DNA from 2 places in the Exiguobacterium sp. s160 genome. Region 1 is predicted to be linked to the other one. Evidence: riboswitches for the same ligand, from Rfam matches in the RefSeq annotation. Region 1 holds a riboswitch; the other holds the start of a gene.
What was found. Region 1 has a riboswitch for FMN ahead of ribD (bifunctional diaminohydroxyphosphoribosylaminopyrimidine deaminase/5-amino-6-(5-phosphoribosylamino)uracil reductase RibD). Riboswitches for the same ligand answer to the same signal wherever they lie in the genome.

Region 1 (11,180 bases):
GATTTTGGTACGGAAGGGACACGCATCACGGTGACAGCGAGTATTGGGATTGAGACGATTCATGAATATGAAGACTTGGATACGGTACTCCGGCATGCGGACCGAGCCATGTATGTCGGGGCCAAGTTCAATGGTCGTGACCGGGTCGCCCACTATCAAGAACTATCCACAGAAGTCAGATGAAAGGAGGATCCACCATATGGCGGATCCTCCTTTTGTATGAAAAGATTATGAGTTCGTATTATAAAGTTCCGATTCCACCGCATGAACGGCGGCTGACCAAGAGCCATAGCGATGTAGGATCGCTTTTGTCGAAGGCTTGTTGTTGCGTTTCGCCCATTCCCGATATGCTTCGAATGAGAGGGAGAAGCCCATTTCCTGAATGGCTTCACGTAGCGCGTTAGATAATTCTGTTTTCGAATAGGTGACACTCGCCTCAAGTCCTGCCTCGGCACAGGCATCATGCCACGAACCGAACGTCTTGACGATATGATAATGGCTCGGTGCCTTCGGATGGAGCTTTCGCCATTGCTGATACTTCTTCAAGGTAATGATCGAGCCCATGTCTCGCGAATAAAGTGCAAGCGTCTCGATGATATCCTCGCGTGTATACTTCGGCATTTTGTCTGGCAATTCGACAGTTGCTTCTCCATGCCATTCATAGCCTGCGATGGCAAGTGCCTCAGCCCATGACCCGAACTGTCTGATGATGGATTCAGGAGATGGCCAATTCTGTTCCATGGCAAAGCGACGGTAGACAGAGCGGCGTGGACGTTCCTTCAACAAGTCCCCGAGAAGGCGGATGCAATGGATCATCCTCTGTTGTTCGGTGGACAGGTGATGGGATTTAGTGGTTAGCGTTTGACTCAATGATGGTTCCTCCTTCCGTGGACTCAAATATGAACCGACAAAGATGAAAAAAATGCTCCTACAATCATACTATCGGATGGTTTTTCGGATTTATTAACGTGATTTTGAAAATTATTAAACAATTTCTAAGAATTGGATAGGTCTAAAGTCACAGAAAAACATTTCAAAAAATGGTAACAGTTCTATTACAAATTAAATCGAATTTCGTGATAAATGTAAACAAAAAGTTTTAATCAACCAAAAATGTCATATTTTTATAAAAAAGTACCCAACTGGAGAAATGGGGTCATCGCCTTCGCTCCAGATGAGTACCCTTCTATAATAAATTTAATTTTCAGACTAATCAATCGAATATTGAAATTACATCAAAAAATTTTTAACAGCTGGTCAACGAAAGTCCAATTCTGCTAAAATAGGCGCATTGAGTGAAAAACAGAAAAGAGGATTACCATTATGACAGTTTGGTTATTTTATACGTTGCTCGGATTGATCCAAGGATTCACGGAGCCGATCCCGATTTCCTCGAGCGGACATCTTGTTATCTTCCAAGAATTATTTAACATCGACTTGCCGGGATTGTCATTTGAAGTTTTCGTAAATTTTGCATCGCTCCTCGCGGTCTTAACGGTCTATCGTAAAGATGTCGTCCGCCTCATCGTCAGTTTATGGACGTTCCTGTTCAAGAAAGATCGGACAGATGAGACGATGGTCGATGTGAAGTTTATCGGATTGCTCCTCGTCGCAACGGTTCCGGCCGGTGTGCTCGGTGTCATTTTTGGTGACTGGATTGGAGAAGTACTCGGTGGCGTCGCGACGGTCGGATACACGCTCATCATTACGGGTCTTGCGCTTTGGTTCATTCGAAACATGCGCGGGAATAAAGGAGACGGCGGGATCACGTTACGTGACGCCGTATTGATTGGACTCGCCCAAGCGGTGGCGCTCATCCCAGGAATCAGTCGCTCTGGAGCAACCATCGTCATGGCAATGTTGCTCGGAATCAAGCAAGAATCAGCACTTCGCTTTTCGTTCTTCTTGTTCATTCCAATCAGTCTCGGGACGATGATTTTGGACGGTCCGGCGTTATTTACGAACCCAGAAACACGTGACTTGTTCGGTCCGCTCATCTTGGCGTTTATCGCTTCTTATGTGTTGACTGCGATTTCGTTGAAGTGGTTCCAGCACATCATGGCAAAAGGCGAATTAAAGTATTTCTCATATTATTGCTGGATTGTCGGACTTCTCGTCGTCCTCTTTCTCGCATAATCGAGGCGCTACTCTCACGGGTAGCGTTTTTTGTTTTGCGAAATAAAAACAATTGCGATACAGTAAATCTGTACAAACAAATATTCCTTCGGGGTCGGGTGAAATTCCCAACCGGCGGTGATGGGCCATGCCCTAAGTCCGTGACCCGGGCGCACGTGTGCGAACGGTGGATCTAGTGAGACTCTAGAGCCGACAGTATAGTCTGGATGGGAGAAGGAACAAAAAACAGGTCTGCGTGACCTGTGCTTCGTCGTACGCTTTTCTGTAAAGAAAACGTTTATTTGGCTTGCCCAAAAACGACGAAACCCTCCCACCAAGACCCTAAGGACCGTTCCTTAGGGTCTTTTGTTTGTACGGAAAAAAGGAGGGAGAACGATGAAACAGTACATGCAACAAGCCATCCAATTGGCGAAATCTGCCGACGGACAGACTGGTGTGAACCCACTTGTCGGCGCCGTTCTCGTCAAAGACGGTCGCGTCGTTGGGTTAGGCGCCCATCTCAAGGCGGGCGAACCACATGCTGAAGTTCACGTGATTAAGATGGCAGGTGCGGCAGCGTACGGGGCGACACTTTACGTCACGCTTGAGCCGTGCTCGCATCACGGGAAGACACCACCGTGTGCCGACTTGATCGTTGAATCCGGAGTCAAACGAGTCGTCATTGCCATGAAAGACCCGAACCCGCTCGTTGCCGGAAAAGGGATCATGCGCCTCAAATCGGCTGGCGTCGAAGTTGAAGTCGGGTTACTTGAAGAGGAGGCACGGGCACTAAATCCAGCGTTCTTGCGAGCGCTCGAGACGAAGCGACCGTACGTCATCTTAAAGACGGCGACGAGTCTCGATGGAAAAGTTTCATTGGATTCTGGTGAGAGTCAATGGGTGACAAGCCCGGAAGCCCGTCGTGACGTCCATGAACTACGCGCCAAAACCGATGCGATTTTAACGGGAATCGGAACGGTGCTTGCGGATGATCCGGCACTGACCGTTCGATTGGACCGTGAGACACGTCAACCGAAGCGAGTCGTCCTCGACCGTGACCTTCGCTTGCCACTCGCGAGCACGCTTGCCCGAACGGCCGAAGACGTCCCAGTGCTTCTGTTCACCTCGTCGGACGACAGAGAGAAACGGGAACAGGCACGTGCCATGGGAATCGAGTTATTCGATTATACGTCGCTCGGAAACGTGCTCCAGACACTTTACGCGAACGGGGTTGGACGCTTATTGATCGAGGCGGGACCGACACTTGTCACGTCCCTTCTTGACGGAGGGTATGTGGATGAATGGGTTGCCTATCAATCACCGCGCGTGTTCGGCGGGAAAAACGGTGTCTACCGTTCAAAACAGGAAGGCTCGCTGGATACGATTTCTCGTTTTGAGATTCAGCAGGTCGAGATGATCGGACCCGATCTGAAAGTCGTCCTTCGAAAGGGGGCGCTCTGATGTTTACAGGAATCGTAGAAGAAATTGGTTCGGTCAAAGCGGTGAAACGAAACGGTCCGTCTTTGCGGCTCGTCCTATCGGGGGCAAAGGTGCTCGATGACGTAAAAATCGGCGACAGCATTTCGGTAAATGGGATTTGTTTGACGGTCACAACGTTTGACGCGTCGACATTCGCCGTTGATGTGATGCCAGAGACACTGAAAGCATCCAGTCTAGATGGGGTGAAGCCAGGGACGCGCGTCAATCTCGAACGGGCGATGCCTGCGAACGGACGATTCGGCGGGCATTTCGTGTCCGGGCATGTTGACGGCGTCGGGCGCATCACCAAGAAGCGTCCAATCGCGAATGCCGTATATGTCGACATTCAATGCGACCCTTCGCTTCTTTCATACATCGTGCCGAAGGGATCGATTTCGGTGGACGGGACGAGTCTGACCGTATTCGACGTATCCGAACGTGGGTTTACGCTGTCGTTGATCCCGCACACGTATAGTGAGACTGTTCTCGGGTCGAAGCACGTCGGTGAACCTGTCAATTTGGAATGTGACCTGTTGGCAAAATATATGGAAAAACTAGTCGGACAGTCGAAGATGACACTCGAATCTTTGGTATCACAAGGTTATGGGAAGGCGGGATGGTAATGTTTGATTCGATTGAACGGGCCATTGAGGAATTAAGACGCGGACGTCCGATCATCGTCGTCGATGACGAGAATCGTGAGAATGAAGGTGACTTTGTCGTGCTTGGTGACAAGATGACACCCGAGACGATGAACTTTTTAATCACGGAAGGGAAAGGACTCGTCTGTGCGGCCGTCGCCGAAGAAGTGGCGGCACGCCTTGAGCTTGAACCAATGGTGACGAATAGCACGGACCCGCATGGTACGGCGTTCACAGTCAGCGTCGATCATATCGATTCGACGACAGGCATCTCGGCAAGCGAGCGCTCCCACACCGTTCGTGAATTAGCGAACCCGTCATCACGTCCCTCTGACTTTCAACGACCGGGACATCTCTTCCCGCTCATCGCCAAAAAAGGAGGGGTCTCGGTTCGTCGTGGTCACACGGAAGCATCCGTCGATTTGGCACGACTTTCAGGCAGTGAGCCGGTAGCCGTCATCTGTGAAATCATTCGAGAAGACGGGGAGATGGCCCGCGTCCCGGACTTGGTTGAAGTCGCAAAGCGTCATGATTTGGCGTTCATCACAATCGAAGAATTGGTTCGATATATGGAGACGAGCCTTGTCACGCGGGAAGCGGACGTGTCACTCCCTTCATCGAAAGGGACGTTTCGAATGATCGGATATGAGAACCGATTCGACCGACAAGAGCATGTGGCACTCGTGACCGAGACGCTTACAGACATCCCGCTCGTTCGGATCCATTCCGAATGTTTGACGGGAGACGTCTTTGGGTCGTTCCGATGTGACTGTGGTCCGCAACTTGATGCAGCCATCGAGAGAATCGAACAGGAGTCGGGCATTGTCCTTTATATGCGTCAGGAAGGGCGAGGAATCGGACTCGTGAACAAACTGAAAGCCTATGCCTTACAAGAGGAAGGGTTGGATACGGTCGAGGCGAACGAGGCACTCGGATTCCATCCCGACATGCGTGACTATCGTGTCAGTGCGGCGATGCTCCGTGACCTCGGGGTGAGCCGTGTCCGACTCATGACGAACAACCCTGAAAAAGTCGATGCCTTGGAATCATGTGGCATCACCGTCGTCGAGCGTGTCCCGCTTCACGTCGGTGCGCACGAAGCGAATGAATCATATCGTATGACGAAACAACTCAAAATGAACCATATTGGAGGATAAATGAGATGACATATACATTTGAAGGTAATTTAGTAGGAGAAGGCTTAAAGATTGGAATCGTCGTCGGTCGATTCAACGACTTGATCACGATGCGTCTTCTAGACGGTGCGAGAGATGCATTGAAGCGTCATGGCGTGAAAGAAGAGGACGTGTCACTCGCATTCGTCCCGGGTGCGTTTGAGCTCCCGCTTGTGGCGAAAAAAATGGCGATGAGTCAAAAATATGATGCGGTTATCACGCTAGGGGCCGTCATCCGTGGCGCGACGCCACACTTTGATTACGTGTGTAACGAAGCGGCGAAAGGAATCGCGCAAGCGAGCTATCAATCGGAGGTCCCGGTCATCTTTGGCGTATTGACGACGGAGACGATCGAGCAGGCGATTGAACGGGCTGGTACGAAAGCGGGAAATAAAGGCTGGGAAGCAGCAACATCAGCCATTGAAATGGCGAACTTGTTAAAGCAAGTTTGATGAAGAACCGGGTGCATCGTCGCCCGGTTTTTCAATTGGGATAAGCAGGGTAAAAAGACTGAAAATTGGGTAAAATAAACTCATGGAACGATTGCATATATTCCAGACAAAAGGGAGGTTTGGCACATGGCAACTTCGCATGAATCATTGACGTTACAGTTACAACAACAAGAGCGACTCCATCACCTGCTTTCGTCACTCCTCAATCGCTTTTTAACAACAGAGATTGCGGATTTCAAAAAGCGGGTTGACCAGTCGCTAGCCGAACTCGGACATTATTTCGCGGTCGACCGCGTCTATGTCTTCGATTACGATTTCACGAATCAGGTTTGTCACAACACGTTCGAGTGGTGCGCCGAGGGCATCACCGCCGAGATGGACAATCTTCAAGACGTGCCGATCGACGTGTTGCCCGAATGGGTCAACACTCACGTGGCAGGCGAGACGATGTACATTCCCCGCGTGGCAGATTTACCAGAAACTAGTGTCGTCCGCGGGATTCTCGAACCGCAGTCGATTCAAAGCTTGCTGGCGGTCCCGATGATGCAAGGCAAGACGTGCCAAGGGTTCGTCGGATTTGATTCCGTCGTCTCGGAGCGAACGTACACGGAATACGAGCAACAGGCACTGCAAGATTTCAGTAATGCCCTTCTTGGTGCGGTCGAACGGCACCGGATCGAAGCGGGACGGGAAGAAGCACAGCGTATCCTCGCCGAGCGGGAAAAAGAAATGATCGATTATCAAGAGGGGCTCGTCCGGACGTTGTTACGGCTGTCCGCACTCCGTAACAATGAGACGGGGAACCATATCGAGCGGGTACAAGATTTGTCGACGCTCTTTGCGACGATTTTATATGACCATCATCACCCGGACGTGTCGCCACTCTTCATCGAAGGGATTCGACTTGCGGCACCGCTTCATGACATCGGGAAGATTTCTGTACCAGATTCGATCTTATTGAAGGCGAATAAGTTATCCGACCAAGAATGGGTCTTCATGAAAGATCATGTGCGCGTCGGGGGTGAAGTGTTGAAGGATCTCCAGATACAGTTCCCTCAAAACTACTTTATCCAAATGGCCTATCAGATCGCGCTCTATCATCATGAGCGTTGGGACGGGACAGGATATATCAAAGGGTTGAAGGGAGAGGAAATTCCACTCGCGGCCCGAATCGTCACCATCATCGACGTCTATGACGCGTTACGGACGGTTCGCCCGTATAAACCTGCTTTCTCCCATGACGATACGATTGTCGCGATGAAAGACATGAAAGGGGCGTTCGATCCGACGCTGTTTGACCTGTTCTTGCTCCATCAAGAAGAGATCGCCATCATGTTCGAGCAGACATTTAAAGCACACTGAAAAAAGAGACGTTCCCTTGGGAACGTCTCTTTTTGATTAGAATGTCTCAGATGTTGTCTTCGCTTGCATGTGGAGTTGGATGTAGTCCGGTCCACCTGCTTTTGAATCCGTACCTGACATGTTGAATCCACCGAACGGCTGATAGCCAACGATTGCGCCTGTGCATCCACGGTTGAAGTAAAGGTTCCCAACGTGGAAGTTTTGACGAGCGTATTCTTGATTCATACGGTCACGTGTGAGTACCGCACCTGTCAAGCCGTATTCTGTGTTGTTCGCGATGTCAATCGCTTCTTTGAAGTCTTTCGCTTTTGTGAAAGCGACGACTGGTCCAAAGATCTCTTCTTGCATGAGACGTGCTTTCGGGTCGACGTCTGCGACGACCGTCGGCTCGATGAAGTAGCCTGTTGAGTCATCGGCGTTTCCACCTGCGACGATGCGTCCTTCTTCTTTTGCCACATCGAAGTACGATGTGATTTTCTTGAAGGCTGCTGCGTCGATGACAGGTCCCATGAAGTGTTCGTTCTTCTCTGTGTTTCCGACAGAGAGTTCGTTCGTGAGTTCGACGACGCGGTCAAGTACCGTATCATAAACGCTGTCGACGATGACGGCACGTGAACAAGCTGAACATTTCTGACCTGAGAAACCAAATGCCGATTTGACGATCGATTGTGCTGCGAGTTCGAGATCCGCTGACTCGTCAACGACGATTGTATCTTTTCCGCCCATCTCTGCGATGACGCGTTTGAGCCAGATTTGACCTTCGTTCAACTTAGAAGCTCGTTCGTTGATGCGGAGTCCCACATCACGCGATCCTGTGAAGCTGATGAAACGAGTTTTCGGATGGTCGACGAGGTAGTCTCCAACTTCTGCACCAGGTCCTGGGATGAAGTTGAGGACACCTTTTGGAAGACCTGCTTCTTCCATCACTTCCACGAATTTCGCAGCAACGATTGGTGTCGTTGAAGCTGGCTTCAAGAGAATCGTGTTACCGGCAACGATTGCCGCAACAGCTGTACCGGCCATGATTGCGAACGGGAAGTTCCATGGGCTGATGACGATCCCGACCCCGAGTGGGATGTAGTCATAACGGTTGTATTCGCCTGGACGGCTCTCGACTTTCTTACCAGGTTTGAGCTCGAGCATCTGACGTGCATAGTATTCCATGAAGTCGATTGCTTCTGCTGTGTCCGCATCTGCTTCGTTCCATGGCTTACCAGCTTCTTTGACGAGGTAAGCTGAGAACTCGTGCTTGCGTTTGCGGACGATGTTCGCTGCTTTGAACAAGACGTCTGCGCGGACGGCTGGGTCCACATGGCGCCATGAGTCAAATGCTGTGAGTGCTTCTTGCATCGCACGTTCTGCGAGCTCTTGGTTTGCTTTTGAGACGCGACCAATCACTTCTTCTTTGTTCGCTGGGTTGTAAGACGTGATTTTTCCTTCCGTCGTAACCTTTTCCCCACCGATTACGAGCGGATAGTCTTTCCCGAGCTCACCGTTCACTTTCTCGATTGCCGCTTGGATTGCATCGGCATTCTCTTTTTGTGTAAAGTCTGTGAATGGTTCATGTTTGTATGGAATCATTCTCGTTCCCCCTTAAAGTGATGTTGAGCGTTAAAGCGCTTACGTCTGTATTGTATCGAAATTATCGTAGAAATCCTAGTGAAACAATTTTCCAGAAATACATGCCATTGGAGCGACGATTCGAGACATGGTAGGATGGGGGAGAACACGGCTTTAGAAAGGACGAACAACATGAGAAAATGGCTCATTCCGCTCCTCCTCGTCTTCACGCTCGGGGCATGTGGGAACGACGAAGAGACGGTTATAGAAGAAACGAAACGCGCATTGCCGGATGCTGTCACGGAAGTGTATGCGGATTATCAAACGGCGCTCGAATCGGGCGATGCCGAGGCGCTCGCAGCCATCGACTACGCGGGTCGCTTGACTGACATTCCGGCGACCGGTGCCGTCACGCGTCAGCTTGCCCCGGGGGACATCTATGAGAGTTGGGTCAACGAAGACGAAGACGTGGCGTTTCTCGTCCATGAAATGGTCGACCAAGACGGCAATCCGCTCCCGAACCGGCTCAGTAAAGTCGCTGTGAAAGAAGGTGACGATTGGTCGCTCGTCATCACGCCGACTGCGTTACCAGAGGACGTCATCGCCGAAGTCGGAGAGCTCCTCATCGGGATACAGGCAAACGAATATGGGGTCAACGCAGAAGCGAACGCGCGTCTTGCAGAGGTTCCAGAAGATGAGGCGGGACCGATCTATGACCGAGTCAACGCACAGACCGACTATACGGCGCTCGAGGCGGACAATAACGTTTTTCTCTTGATGGCGGAGACGTTGACGGTCGAAGAGAACCAAGCGATCATGGCCGATTATTTTAAAGCATATGAGACGTGGTATACCGACAATGAAGAGACGCTTCAAAAAGCGGCCGCCACTGAAGATCCAATCGAGTATATCGAAGTTCTCGATTCATTGAAGACAAAATTAGAGGAAGCGATCGATGGCTTCGACGAACAACTCGTCGATCCGTCGTTCGGTTAAGGAGGAAAACAGATGCTCGCACCTACATTTTCATTACCGAACCAAAATGGAGAGACAGTCTCACTGAAAGATTATTTAGGCAAGAAAGTCGTTTTGTATTTTTATCCTCGTGATTCGACACCGGGTTGCACGACGGAAGCGTGTGATTTCCGTGATGCGATGCCGAAGATGGAAGGCGCGGTCGTCATCGGGATTTCAGCGGATAGCAAAAAGAAACACCAGAACTTTATCGCGAAGAATGAGTTGCCGTTCGACTTGCTCGTCGACGAAGAACATGAAGTATCTGAATTGTACGGCGTTTGGCAATTGAAGAAGAATTACGGGAAAGAGTATTACGGCATCGTCCGTTCGACGTTCCTGATCAATGAGGACGGCCACATTCAAGAAGAGTGGCGGAACGTCAAAGTGAAGGGACACGTTGAAGAAGTCGTGTCTGCCATTCGTTCGTAAAATGAGCAAAAGCGGTATCAGACTGTAGACAACATAGGTCTACAGTCTTTTTTTGACCAATCCAGGCATGGGTTGCTTTTCTAGGGGCAAACAGGGAGCCGCATCGCGACTTTCGGTCGTTGCTGGGTCTCCCTTTGCTTGCTATTCCCTCGGGAGTCTCGCCTGCCCGTAATTGGTCATTGCTCTCAAGCCGCCACGAGCGTTTTTTTCTTTTGGGACGAATCAATTTCTCGTTGAGATTCAGTCTATCGATCAACGATTCGTATGGATTGTAAAATCGCTGCTTCTGGATTCTGAGATATATTACAATCATATTTCGAAATAAATTTTAAGAAGCTCTTAAGAACAAGGGTTCAGGGAAAATATTACAATTATATAACGCGTTGAAAACGCTTTCTTTCAGTGGTGTACCTTGACTCGATTGTGAATGTTCTGAAAAATATAGGGAGAGCGCTCAAATCAAGAACGTAGGAGGAGAGCAACACAGTGAATCAAATTGAAAGTTGGCTGTCGAGTTTATCAAATCTCGTATGGGGGCCACATTTATTAATCTTACTCGTCGGGACAGGAATCTTCCTGACCGTCCGTCTCGGCTTTATTCAAGTGACGAGGCTTGGTGTTGGCTTGAAAGAGGCCTTTATTCCAAAGAATGAGAAACCGAAGAAAAAACAACGTGGGGACATCTCGCATTTCCAAGCATTGATGACGGCATTGGCGGCCACGGTCGGTACCGGAAACATGGTCGGTGTCGCGACGGCAATCGTCCTCGGGGGACCAGGCGCAGTCGTTTGGATGTGGTTATCCGGTTTTGTCGGAATGGCGACGAAATATGCGGAGGCCATCCTGGCGGTCAAATATCGTGTCGTCGATGAACGAGGCGAAATTGCCGGTGGACCGATGTATTACTTAGAACATGGGTTAAAGAAAAAGTGGCTCGGCATGTTGTTTGC
Region 2 (11,180 bases), 210 kb from region 1:
TCATCCGTATCCTCGGTACGGCACTCGCGAAAGCATTAGGAACGTCACGTAAAGAGTCACTTTCGGCTACAGCAAACATCTTCGTTGGTCAAACGGAAGCACCGCTTGTCATCAAGCCTTACCTTCCTACGATGACACAGTCTGAGCTCTTTGCAGTCATGGTCGGTGGTCTTGCATCGGTTGCTGGTTCTGTACTTGCTGGATACGCAGCACTTGGCGTACCACTCGAGTACTTGCTCGCAGCGAGCTTCATGGCAGCGCCAGCAGGTCTCTTGTTCGCGAAAATCATCGTTCCTGAATCAGAAGAAGTCGATGACAACATTGAGATTGCTGAAGATGAAGAGAATAAAGCGGCAAACTTTGTCGATGCAGCGGCACGTGGTGCGTCTGACGGTCTCTTCCTCGCATTGAACGTCGGTGCGATGCTTCTTGCATTCGTGTCATTGATCGCCCTTGTCAACTTGATTTTAGGTGGAATTGGCGGATGGTTCGGCTTTGACGGATTGTCACTTCAATTGATTCTCGGTTATGTGTTCGCACCACTCGCGTTTGTCATCGGTGTACCGTGGGCAGATGCTGTACAGTTCGGTAGCTTCCTCGGTCAAAAACTAGTCTTGAACGAATTCGTTGCATTCTCTGAGTTTGCACCAATCATCGGTTCTGGAGAATTGTCAGCGCGTACAGAGGCGATGACTGCATTCGCACTTTGTGGTTTTGCTAACATCTCATCACTCGCGATTCTTCTCGGTGGTCTTGGTGGTATGGCACCAAACCGTCGTGGTGACATCGCACGTATGGGTGTCCTCGCGATTCTCGCAGGTACGCTTGCAAACTTGATGTCAGCTACTTTGGCTGGACTTCTTCTCTAATTAGTATAACAAAACGCGATCACTTCGGTGGTCGCGTTTTTTAGTATAGGGATGATGTATACAATTTGACGTTCGGCCATTGAGCTGGCCAATTTTTTTGAGCCATTCGTTTCAAGTAGATTGGATGTTTTGAGGTGCTTGTTTCAAAATATGGTGTAGGTCTAGCTTGTAGTGTGAGAAGGTCTTGAACGCCATAGGGTGCTGAGAGAATGAGCTCACCGTCTACATTGAGACGTACCCCGATTGCGGTCACCGTCTCGGGGAAGTGCGCTAGCGCATCGACCGATGACGTATATGGTGGCAAATGGTTCACATGATGCATCCTCGCTTGGTTTTTTACAGACCAAGGTACGCTCGGGTCGAGTTGATTCAACACCTGTTCTAATTCTTTTTCGATGGATTCTTCTGACTAAGTAGGGTCGAAATAAATCACATCGACGTCGTCCGTTTGGGTCGGTGCATCGTATCCATGATGATGGTCCCATATTTTTGCGCGAATATAGCCCGCGCAAATCCACCAGTCGGGCAGATGAAGGGTAGCAACGGTGCGAAGAAGGTTCATAAGTTTTGCATCTTGTTGTAAGAAATCAATCAAATCCTGCTCGTGTTTCATCAATCAAACTCCTCCTGATCAATCAGATTGAAAAAAAGCACCTAGGCAACGCCTAAGTGCTCGTATATCGATTATGCTTGAAGTTGTACGCGCTGACGTTCGATCCACGGCTTCAATTTCAAGAAGAGTGGAACGAAGAGTGCGCTGATCAAGATCGCTTTAATCAAGTTGAACGGTAAGATCCCGTAAAGGACGAGGTCCGTCTTCACGGCCGGATCGGCCATGTCTGCCATTCCGAAGAAGAAGGCATAGGCTGGCAAGATGACGAGATAGTTTAAAATGGCGAGGCTGAGTGCCATCGTGATTGTACCGGCGAGTAGTCCAGAAGCGAGTGCTTTGTTCGTCTTCCGTTTGTGGTAGAACCATGCGACCGGGTACATGAATGCGACACCTGCGAAGAAGTTTGCGACCTCTCCGACCGGGACACCGCCACCGTTAAAGACATAGTACAAGACGTTTTTCAATCCGACGACCACGACACCTGCGAGTGGAGAAAAGACGATCCCAGCAATGAGTGCAGGAATGTCACTGAAATCCACTTTGAGGAATGGCGGTAAAAATGGGAGCGGGAAGTTGAATAGCATGAGTACGAACGAAATCGTCCCGAGCATCGCCAAAGTCACCATAGTTGTCAATCGTTTGTTGCGCGTAGTTTTCATCAGAATCTCTCCTTTAGGTCGCTCCTCGATGAATGGCACCCGTCGCATATAAAAACCCGATTGCAATGAAGACAATCGGGAGAGTTTACGCGCATACGAAATAGATGTTTTCCGAGGTGGAAAAGTCCACGTCAAAGAAAACATCCGGATATCGGTCGGATGCCGCCATCTTCTCCCATCCAGACTGTACTGTCGGCTTTCGAATCTCACGAAATCAGCAAGCAACGCCTTGCTCGCTCACGGGCTGAGAAGAATAAATTCTTCAATACCGCCGGTCGGGAATTTCACCCTGCCCCGAAGATGGAACGATTTAATTTTTTTTGTTACAGTTTAGTTATACAAGATAATGCACAAAACTACAAGTCAATTGACTTGAATTGAAGATAAAATGAGGAGGAGTTCAGATGATTCATTTGACAGAATCAGCAGCACTTCAAGTACAAGAGATGATGAAACAGACCGAACGCCCGGATGCACAATATTTGCGAGTAAAGGTCCAAGGTGGCGGATGTACAGGACTTTCATATGGAATGGGCTTTGATGAGGAAAAGACGGATAAAGATATTCAATTCGACCATCACGGCGTCCGCGTCATCGTCGCAGAAGTCGATCACGGGGTCGTCGATGGGCTCGAGATTGACTACAAGCAATCGATGCTCGGTGGAGGATTCACGATTAAAAACCCGAATGCCATCGCCACGTGTGGCTGCGGTTCGAGTTTCCGTACGGCAACGAACGCCGGTACACCAGGAGAATGTTAATTATTTTAGACTATGGAGCGCCATAGTCTTTTTTTGTGCGATTCGACCAGTTACGGAACGTCGGGGAAAGGGAATGTAGGGAAGAGAATCGTATTGAAGGGGGCTAGGGTGATGAGGAAAGTATTGATTTTTGGAGGATCGCGCTATTTCGGGAAACGACTTGCCTTGCGACTCGCGGAGGCGGGGGACGATGTGACGATTGTGACAAGAGGCCAACTACAAGTACCAGAAGACGAAGGGATACGGTCCATTAAAGGAGACCGACAATCGGTCGCGACGATGAAAGACTTGGCACGAGAACGGTATGACCTCGTCTACGACAATATTTGCTTTACCCCGTATCAGGCAAAAATCGCCTCGGATGCGTTCATGGACAAAGTCGGAAAGTATGTCCTGACGTCTACAATGTCGGTATACGCGCCGGGACCTGATTTAAAAGAGAGTGACTTTAATCCGCTCCATTATGAATATCATCTAGAAGCCGAGCATGACTACGGACAAGGGAAGCGAGAGGCAGAGTCGTTCTTCTTCCACCGGGCTTCGTTCCCAGTTGCGACCGTACGCTTACCGATTGTCCTCGGACCAGATGATTATACAGATCGACTCAAGTTTTATGTGGACGCGATTCGCAACGAGGAACCGATTGTGTTGCATCGTCCAGAAGCGAAAATGGGCTTCATCTCGAGCGCGGAAGCAGCAGCATTTTTAGAATGGGTGGGACGTGCGAACGTGACTGGACCCTTCAACGCTGCGAGTGACGGTCTCATCTCCATGGGTGCTTTAATGGAGCGAATCGGGCAACATGTCGGAAAACCTGTCCATATCATAAAAGATGGGGAGTCGTCCCCATATGATTCGGACGTCGACTATTACATGTCGATTGCTGAAGCGAAAAAGGCGGGCTTCGTGTTCACGCAACTCGATGACTGGATTGACCGGGTCATCATTCAAACGATGCGGAAATGAAAAAATCCTCTGTGGACACAGTCCACAGAGGATTAATCATTATTTCCCGGCAAATACAGATGTCGAGTGTTGCGGGTGACGGGCAGTCGGATCCACAAGTTGCTTCACTTGGTTGATGGCAATCGGTGCTTCACCGAAACCTGTTGCGATCAGCTTCACTTTTCCTTCATATGTGGCGATATCACCGCAAGCAAAGATCCCGGCAACTGTTGTTTCCATGCGTGAGTCGACACGGATTGTGTTCTTCTCAAATTCCATTCCCCAATTCTTGATTGGACCAAGAGATGACACGAATCCGTAGTTACAAATCAAATCATCAATCTCAACGATTTTTGACTCGCCGTCTTTATCCGTCAATTCAACAGATTCGATGTGTGTCTCACCTGAGAGTGACTCGATGTTGTACGGCGTAAGGACATTAATCGTCGATGCCTTCATTTGTTCGACCGTGTGTTCGTGAGCACGGAAACGGTCACGGCGGTGAACGATGTGTACTTCTTTTGCGATGCCTTCGAGCATGAGTGCCCAGTCGACAGCAGAGTCGCCACCACCGGCAATCATGACGCGGCGATCACGGAATTTCTCCATGTTATCGACAAAGTAATGAAGGTTTGCGTAATCTTCGCAACCGTCAAGACCGAGTGGACGAGCCGAGAAGGCACCGTTTCCGGCAGTGATAATGACCGCTTTCGTATGGTACTCTTCTTTATTCGTCGTCAAAACGAACGTGCCGTCCTCGAGACGTTCCACCGTTTCAACGGTTTCGCCGAGGCGGTAGTCTTGCTCGAATTGATCAGCCTGTGCTTTTAATTGATCAATCAAATCCTGTGCTTTCACTTTCGGGAAACCAGCGATATCATAAATATATTTTTCAGGATAGAGCGTTGACAATTGACCGCCGAGTTGCGGTAAACTTTCAATCAACGTCGTATCGAGTTGGCGCATGCCTGCGTAAAATGCGGTGAACAATCCAACCGGACCTCCACCGATGATGATTACATCTTTCGTCGTCTTCATCGAATTCCTCCTCAAAGCGTATACATTTATTATAGAGAGTTTATTGAATTAAATCCATTCAGTACAAACATGCAACACTTTCAAAAAAAATTCAAGAAGATAAGCTTTTTCATTGAGAATTCAAATTAAAGAGCGTACAATGAAACAGAAGCAATTGTGAACAGATGTTGAACAAGAATGGGCTTTATTGTGAACATCTATGTGAAGAAACACACAACATAGTTGTTCAAAAAAACAAAACTTTAAACAAGGTGGAAATGAACATGAAACGACCTAACATTGTTATTCTTGGCGCGGGCTTTGGCGGACTCATCACAGCCGTCAACCTTCAAAAGACACTCGCTGCAGGTGACGCGAACATCACGCTCATCAACAAGCATGATTATCACTACCAAACAACTTGGCTTCACGAACCAGCTGCTGGAACGATGAACCCAGACCAAGCACGCATTTACATTAACGACATTGTGAACCCGTCACGTGTGAAACTTGTCAAAGGGATCGTCGATCGCGTCGATACTGCTGCGAAACAAGTCACGCTTGAAGATGGTTCTGTCGTCGAATACGACTACGTTGTCATCGGCCTCGGCGGTGTACCGGAAACATTCGGTATCCCAGGCTTGAAAGAAAACGCCATGACAATCAGCTCATTGAACAGCGTTCGTAAAATTAAAGAGCACATCGAGTATTCATTCGCTCAATATAAAACAAACGGTTCTTCTGACAGCTCGTTCGTAACAATCGTTGTCGGTGGTGCTGGATTCACAGGAATCGAATTCCTCGGTGAAATCGTCAACCGAATCCCAGAGCTTTGCAAACAATATGACGTACCACGCGAAGCTGTTCGCATCGTCAATATTGAAGCAGCGCCAACGGTTCTTCCAGGTTTCGACCCAGAACTCACAACGTACGCACAGAAATGGTTGGAGCGTAACGGTGTCGAGATGAAACTCGGTAACGGAATCAAAGGTGTTGAGCCAGGTGTCGTTACGTTTGGTCCACTTCAAGGTGACACGACGGAGACGATTCATGCCAACACGATCATCTGGACAGGTGGCGTAAGTGGTAGCCCGATCATCGAAAAATCAGGATTTGAAGCGGTTCGTAACCGTGTCATAGTGGAAGCGGACAACCGTGCACCAGGTCACGACAACGTCTTCATTATCGGTGACTGCTCGGCAGTCATGGACCCTGCTTCGAACCGTCCATACCCACCGACGGCACAAATCGCAACACAACAAGCGCACAACGTTGCGAAAAACATCGCGGCACTCATCAATGGCAAATCGACTTCGAAGTTCACTTACGAGAGCAAAGGGACAGTCGCTTCGCTCGGTCATAACGATGGAATCGGAATCGTCATGGGTAAAAAAATCTTCGGTCGAAACGCTTCATTTATGAAGAAAGTGATCGACAACAAACACTTCATCGAATTGAAAAAATACGGACTCGTCCTCAAAAAAGGAAAGTTCTAATTTTCGATTAACGTACGGCTCGTTCTGATTCAGAACGAGCTGTTTTCTTTCGAAATTGTCATAGGAAGTTCTTTGACCACGTCGGTCGAAATTTTGTATAATGGAGAGCGGACAAGGGGGGCATCACATGCATATTATCCAAGCAGTCATTGGGGCCGTTTTATATATGACGATTTTTTTCAGTATCGGCTTCATCTTGAATATGTTACTTAAAAAGACATGGACACTCGTGTTCATTTATCCAATTTTTGTCATCATGATGATTGATAATGTCAAACTTTCGAGTTACGTGACCGAGACGTCAACTGCACTCACGGGAATCTATGAAGGACTCGTCGGATTGCAACTTCTCGATTTGTTCATGCTCGGTTTCGGGTTGCTCGGAGCAATCTTGGCTGGCGTGACGATTCGTTTCTTACGGAAGAGCGGTTATTCAATGTTTTAAATGGCGACAGAAATGTTCGCCTTTTTTGTTTTGTCCCTACTTTTTTAGGGCATGAACCGATATACTAGATAGCGAAACGATTTTTAGTAAGGGATGCGATGCGAATGACATTACCGATGTATACGATCAAAAAAGTGTTGAATAATAGCGTTGTCATTTGTCAACATGATACGGATCCGGAAGTCATTCTACTCGGGAAGGGGATTGGCTTTGGCAAAAAACCAGGCGACCTCGTCGACCCGGCCAGCGTCCCGGAGAAAGTGTATCAACTGACAGATAAAGAAGAACAGTCGCAGTATCAAGAGCTCGTCAAACATGTCGATGAGGATTTTATTGCGTTCATGCAAGAGATCGTCGGCTTCATCGAGACGAGTACGGGTAAAAAAGTCGATGAGCACATTCATATCGGCTTGACCGACCATTTGTTCTTCACGATGAAACGAATCGAGCAAGGGATGGAAGTGACGAATCCGTTTTTACTTGAGACAGAATCACTTTATCCAAACGAATTTGCGCTCGCGGAACGAATCGTCGATATGTTCCATGAACGATTGAACGTACTCCTACCGGATGCGGAGACTGGATTCATTGCCCTCCATATTCACTCGGCGACGACGTTCAAAAATGTTCTGGAAGTGAATCGTCATAACCAAATCATCGGCCAAATCGTCCAGACGATTGAGAGTCGTTTGAACGTAAAAATGGACCGAACTTCACTCGATTATAAGCGCTTACTTCGGCACTTACGGTACGCCGTTGAGCGGGTTGCGACGGGTGAGATGGTCGAGGCACCACAAAAAATTGAAAAGGTGTTGCGCGACGAATATCCGCTATGCTATAGTACTGCTTGGGAGCTGATGGGCATCATGGAACGCGAATTAAAGCGTCCCGTCCCACGAGGTGAAGCGACATATTTGACGATGCATCTCCAGCGCCTAACAAGTAGATAAATGATACCACGTGTCTTACGTGTTACTGATTCGATCAGGCATGAGTAAGGAGTGGAACGTTATGTGATTTCTCCATTGGGAGAGGTCTACGTTCTATCCTTATTCATGCCTTTTCTGTTTTTATAAACGTGATTTATGAAAACGTTTAGATACGTCGGTTGTCTGACATCTACACCGCTATCATATTGTTTATACGTACTTAAAAAAAGGAGGAAATGTTGATGTTTAAGCAGATCTTTGGTGTTCTTCAAAAAGTCGGTAAAGCACTTATGCTTCCTGTTGCGATCTTGCCGGCAGCCGGTCTTCTTCTTGCATTCGGTAACGCAATGCAAAACCCACAACTTACATCACGCGCCGATTGGTTAACAAACGACGGTATCGTGAAATTCGCTCAATTGATGGAGCAAGCGGGTGGAATCATCTTCTCGAACTTGGCGCTCTTGTTCGCAGTCGGTGTTGCCATCGGTTTAGCAGGTGACGGGGTTGCTGGACTTGCAGCAATCGTCGGATTCTTGATCATGAACAAAGTGATGGGTGTTTGGCTCGAACTCACACCTGAAGTGTTAGCTCAAGGTGACCCTGCTTACGCGAACGTACTCGGTATCCCAACACTCCAAACAGGGGTATTCGGAGGGATCATCATGGGTCTCATCGCCGCATGGGCCTATAACAAGTACTTCAATATTGAATTGCCACAGTTCCTTGGTTTCTTCGCTGGTAAACGTTTCGTTCCAATCGTAACAGCAGTTGCAGCAGTCGTTGCTGGTTTCGTCATGCTTTTGATCTGGCCACCAGTACAAGATGGTTTGAACGCATTCTCAAAAATCATGTTGGAAGAAAACCGTACATTCGCAGCGTTCGTCTTCGGTTTGATCGAACGTTCATTGATTCCATTCGGTCTTCACCACATCTTCTACTCACCGTTCTGGTTTGAATTCGGTTCATACACGGATGCAGCGGGTAACGTCGTTCGTGGTGACCAAGCGATCTTCTTCGCACAAATTCGTGACGGTGCTGAATTGACGGCAGGTACGTTCATGACTGGTAAATTCCCGTTCATGATGTTCGGTCTTCCTGCAGCAGCACTCGCAATGTACCATGAAGCACGTCCTGAGCGTAAAGCGGTTGTCGGTGGTCTCTTGGCTTCTGCTGCCCTTACATCGTTCTTGACTGGTATCACAGAACCAATCGAGTTCTCATTCTTGTTCGTAGCACCGCTTCTCTTCGCAGTACACGCAGTATTCGCAGGTCTTTCGTTCATGACGATGCATATCTTGAACGTTAAGATCGGGATGACGTTCTCAGGTGGTTTGATCGACTTCTTGCTCTTCGGTGTTCTTCCAGGTCGTACGGCTTGGTGGCTCGTCATTCCAGTCGGTCTCGTGTTCGCGGTTGTTTACTACTTCGGATTCCGCTTCGTTATCCGTAAGTTCAACCTTAAAACACCAGGTCGTGAAGATGAGGTTGTTGAACAATCAACAGCTACTGGTTCAGAACTTGCACAAGATATCCTCGTTGGTCTTGGTGGCTCGCAAAACATCAAGCACCTCGATGCATGTATCACACGTCTTCGCGTCGAAGTAAAAGATAAGAACCAAGTCAACAAAGATGAGTTGAAACGCCTTGGCGCATCTGGTGTCCTTGAAGTTGGTAACAACATTCAAGCAATCTTCGGACCACGTTCGGATGCATTGAAATCAGAGATTCAAGCAGTTATCGCTTCAGGTAACGAAAAGAAAGCAAACTAATCATCATCTAGACCAATCCTACGGGGTTGGTCTTTTTCTTTTATATGAAACGGTTTCATCCAAACGTTAGAGGGAAAAAGTAAGTATTCTGACAAAGGAGGGAACCATGATGTGGAAGAAAGTGTTTGGCGTTTTACAACGGGTCGGGAAAGCACTCATGCTTCCGGTTGCGATCTTACCGGCAGCCGGTCTTCTCTTGGCGTTTGGTACCGCATTCCAAAACCCGGACCTTGTTGAATTGCTCCCGTTTCTGGCAAATGACTCACTTGTCCTGATTTGGCAAGTCATGACAGATGCCGGGGACATCGTCTTCGCAAACTTAGGGTTACTGTTTGCCGTCGGGGTCGCGATTGGCCTGGCGAACGGGGATGGGGTTGCTGGTCTAGCAGCCATTGTCGGTTATTTGATTATGAACAAAGTTATTAGCACGTGGAACGGGATTACCGCGGAAATCGCTCAAGGCGACCCGCAGTATGCGTCTGTTCTCGGTATCCCGACACTCCAAATGGGGGTATTCGGGGGTATCATCGCAGGTCTTGTTGCAGCTTATGCGTACAACAAGTATTTCAACATCAAGTTGCCAGATTTCTTAGGATTTTTTGCCGGGAAGCGGTTCGTCCCGATTGCGACGGCCGCATTCAGTTTGATTATCGGGATTGCGCTCGCGTATATATGGCCACCGATCGGGAATGCGATCAATACGTTCTCAAGTACGGTCATCGAGGCAAACGTTGCCTTATCAGCATTCATCTTTGGATTGGTAGAACGTTCCTTGATTCCGTTCGGTCTTCACCATATTTGGTATTCTCCGTTCTGGTTCCAATTCGGGGAATATACGAACCAAGCTGGTGATCTCGTACAAGGTGACCAACGGATCTTCTTCGCGCAACTACGTGACGGCGTCGAGTTCACAGCTGGTACGTACATGACCGGGAAATTCCCGTTCATGATGTTCGGGTTACCTGCTGCCTGTCTCGCCATGTTCCACACGGTTCCGAAAGAACGTCGGAAAGACGTCGAAGGTCTCTATTTCTCAGCTGCCCTCACGTCATTCTTAACAGGTATCACAGAACCAGTCGAGTTCTCATTCGTCTTCGTTGCACCACTTCTCTTTGGAATTCACGCTGTCTTTGCAGGTCTCTCCTTCATGACGATGCATCTACTGAACGTCAAGATCGGGATGACATTCTCTGGCGGTCTCATTGACTATCTTCTCTTCGGAGTCTTGCCGAACCGAACCGCCTGGTGGCTCGTCATTCCGGTCGGACTCGTCTTTGCGGTCATCTATTACTTCGGATTCCGTTTCGCCATTACGAAGTTTGACCTGAAAATCCCTGGACGTGACGTTCAGACCGGCGCGAAAGGGGACAAAGCCGGTATTGGGGACGACTTGCCATATGAAGTGCTCGTCGGACTCGGTGGTCCTGAAAACATTAAACATTTAGATGCCTGTATCACGCGACTTCGTGTTACGGTCAATGACGTCAAACAAGTCGACAAAGACCTCCTGAAAACACTTGGTGCTGCTGGTGTCCTTGAAGTAGGGGATAACATTCAGGCCATCTTTGGACCGAAGTCGGATACGCTCAAATCACAAATCGCGACCATCATCGAAGGTGGCGAGTATAAACCGAAAGAAAAAGTTGAAAAAGCGGTGATTACACCGGAAGCGGCTGA

Region 2: linked by a shared signal. The riboswitch ahead of KNO86_RS04605 (ECF transporter S component) and the one ahead of ribD (bifunctional diaminohydroxyphosphoribosylaminopyrimidine deaminase/5-amino-6-(5-phosphoribosylamino)uracil reductase RibD) in region 1 are both predicted to bind FMN.

What each region holds. Positions count from the first base shown of each region.
Region 1 is NZ_JACSKK010000001.1:1,092,417-1,103,596, reverse strand. Features, by position in the region: gene KNO86_RS05695 (sensor domain-containing diguanylate cyclase) at 1-183, shown strand, start outside; gene KNO86_RS05690 (homing endonuclease associated repeat-containing protein) at 229-870, opposite strand; gene KNO86_RS05685 (undecaprenyl-diphosphate phosphatase) at 1,324-2,136, shown strand; FMN riboswitch at 2,217-2,358, shown strand; gene ribD (bifunctional diaminohydroxyphosphoribosylaminopyrimidine deaminase/5-amino-6-(5-phosphoribosylamino)uracil reductase RibD) at 2,512-3,576, shown strand; gene ribE (riboflavin synthase) at 3,576-4,217, shown strand; gene ribB (3,4-dihydroxy-2-butanone-4-phosphate synthase) at 4,217-5,392, shown strand; gene ribH (6,7-dimethyl-8-ribityllumazine synthase) at 5,398-5,862, shown strand; gene KNO86_RS05660 (GAF and HD-GYP domain-containing protein) at 5,989-7,224, shown strand; gene pruA (L-glutamate gamma-semialdehyde dehydrogenase) at 7,261-8,805, opposite strand; gene KNO86_RS05650 (hypothetical protein) at 8,977-9,780, shown strand; gene bcp (thioredoxin-dependent thiol peroxidase) at 9,793-10,230, shown strand; gene KNO86_RS05640 (alanine/glycine:cation symporter family protein) at 10,717-11,180, shown strand, end outside.
Region 2 is NZ_JACSKK010000001.1:886,680-897,859, reverse strand. Features, by position in the region: gene KNO86_RS04615 (NupC/NupG family nucleoside CNT transporter) at 1-869, shown strand, start outside; partial or broken gene KNO86_RS04610 (nucleotidyltransferase family protein) at 910-1,482, opposite strand; gene KNO86_RS04605 (ECF transporter S component) at 1,554-2,141, opposite strand; FMN riboswitch at 2,305-2,447, opposite strand; gene KNO86_RS04600 (HesB/IscA family protein) at 2,546-2,902, shown strand; gene KNO86_RS04595 (NAD-dependent epimerase/dehydratase family protein) at 3,014-3,868, shown strand; gene KNO86_RS04590 (NAD(P)/FAD-dependent oxidoreductase) at 3,908-4,885, opposite strand; gene KNO86_RS04585 (NAD(P)/FAD-dependent oxidoreductase) at 5,149-6,360, shown strand; gene KNO86_RS04580 (YuiB family protein) at 6,488-6,805, shown strand; gene glcT (glucose PTS transporter transcription antiterminator GlcT) at 6,910-7,755, shown strand; partial or broken gene ptsG (glucose-specific PTS transporter subunit IIBC) at 7,977-9,476, shown strand; gene ptsG (glucose-specific PTS transporter subunit IIBC) at 9,613-11,180, shown strand, end outside.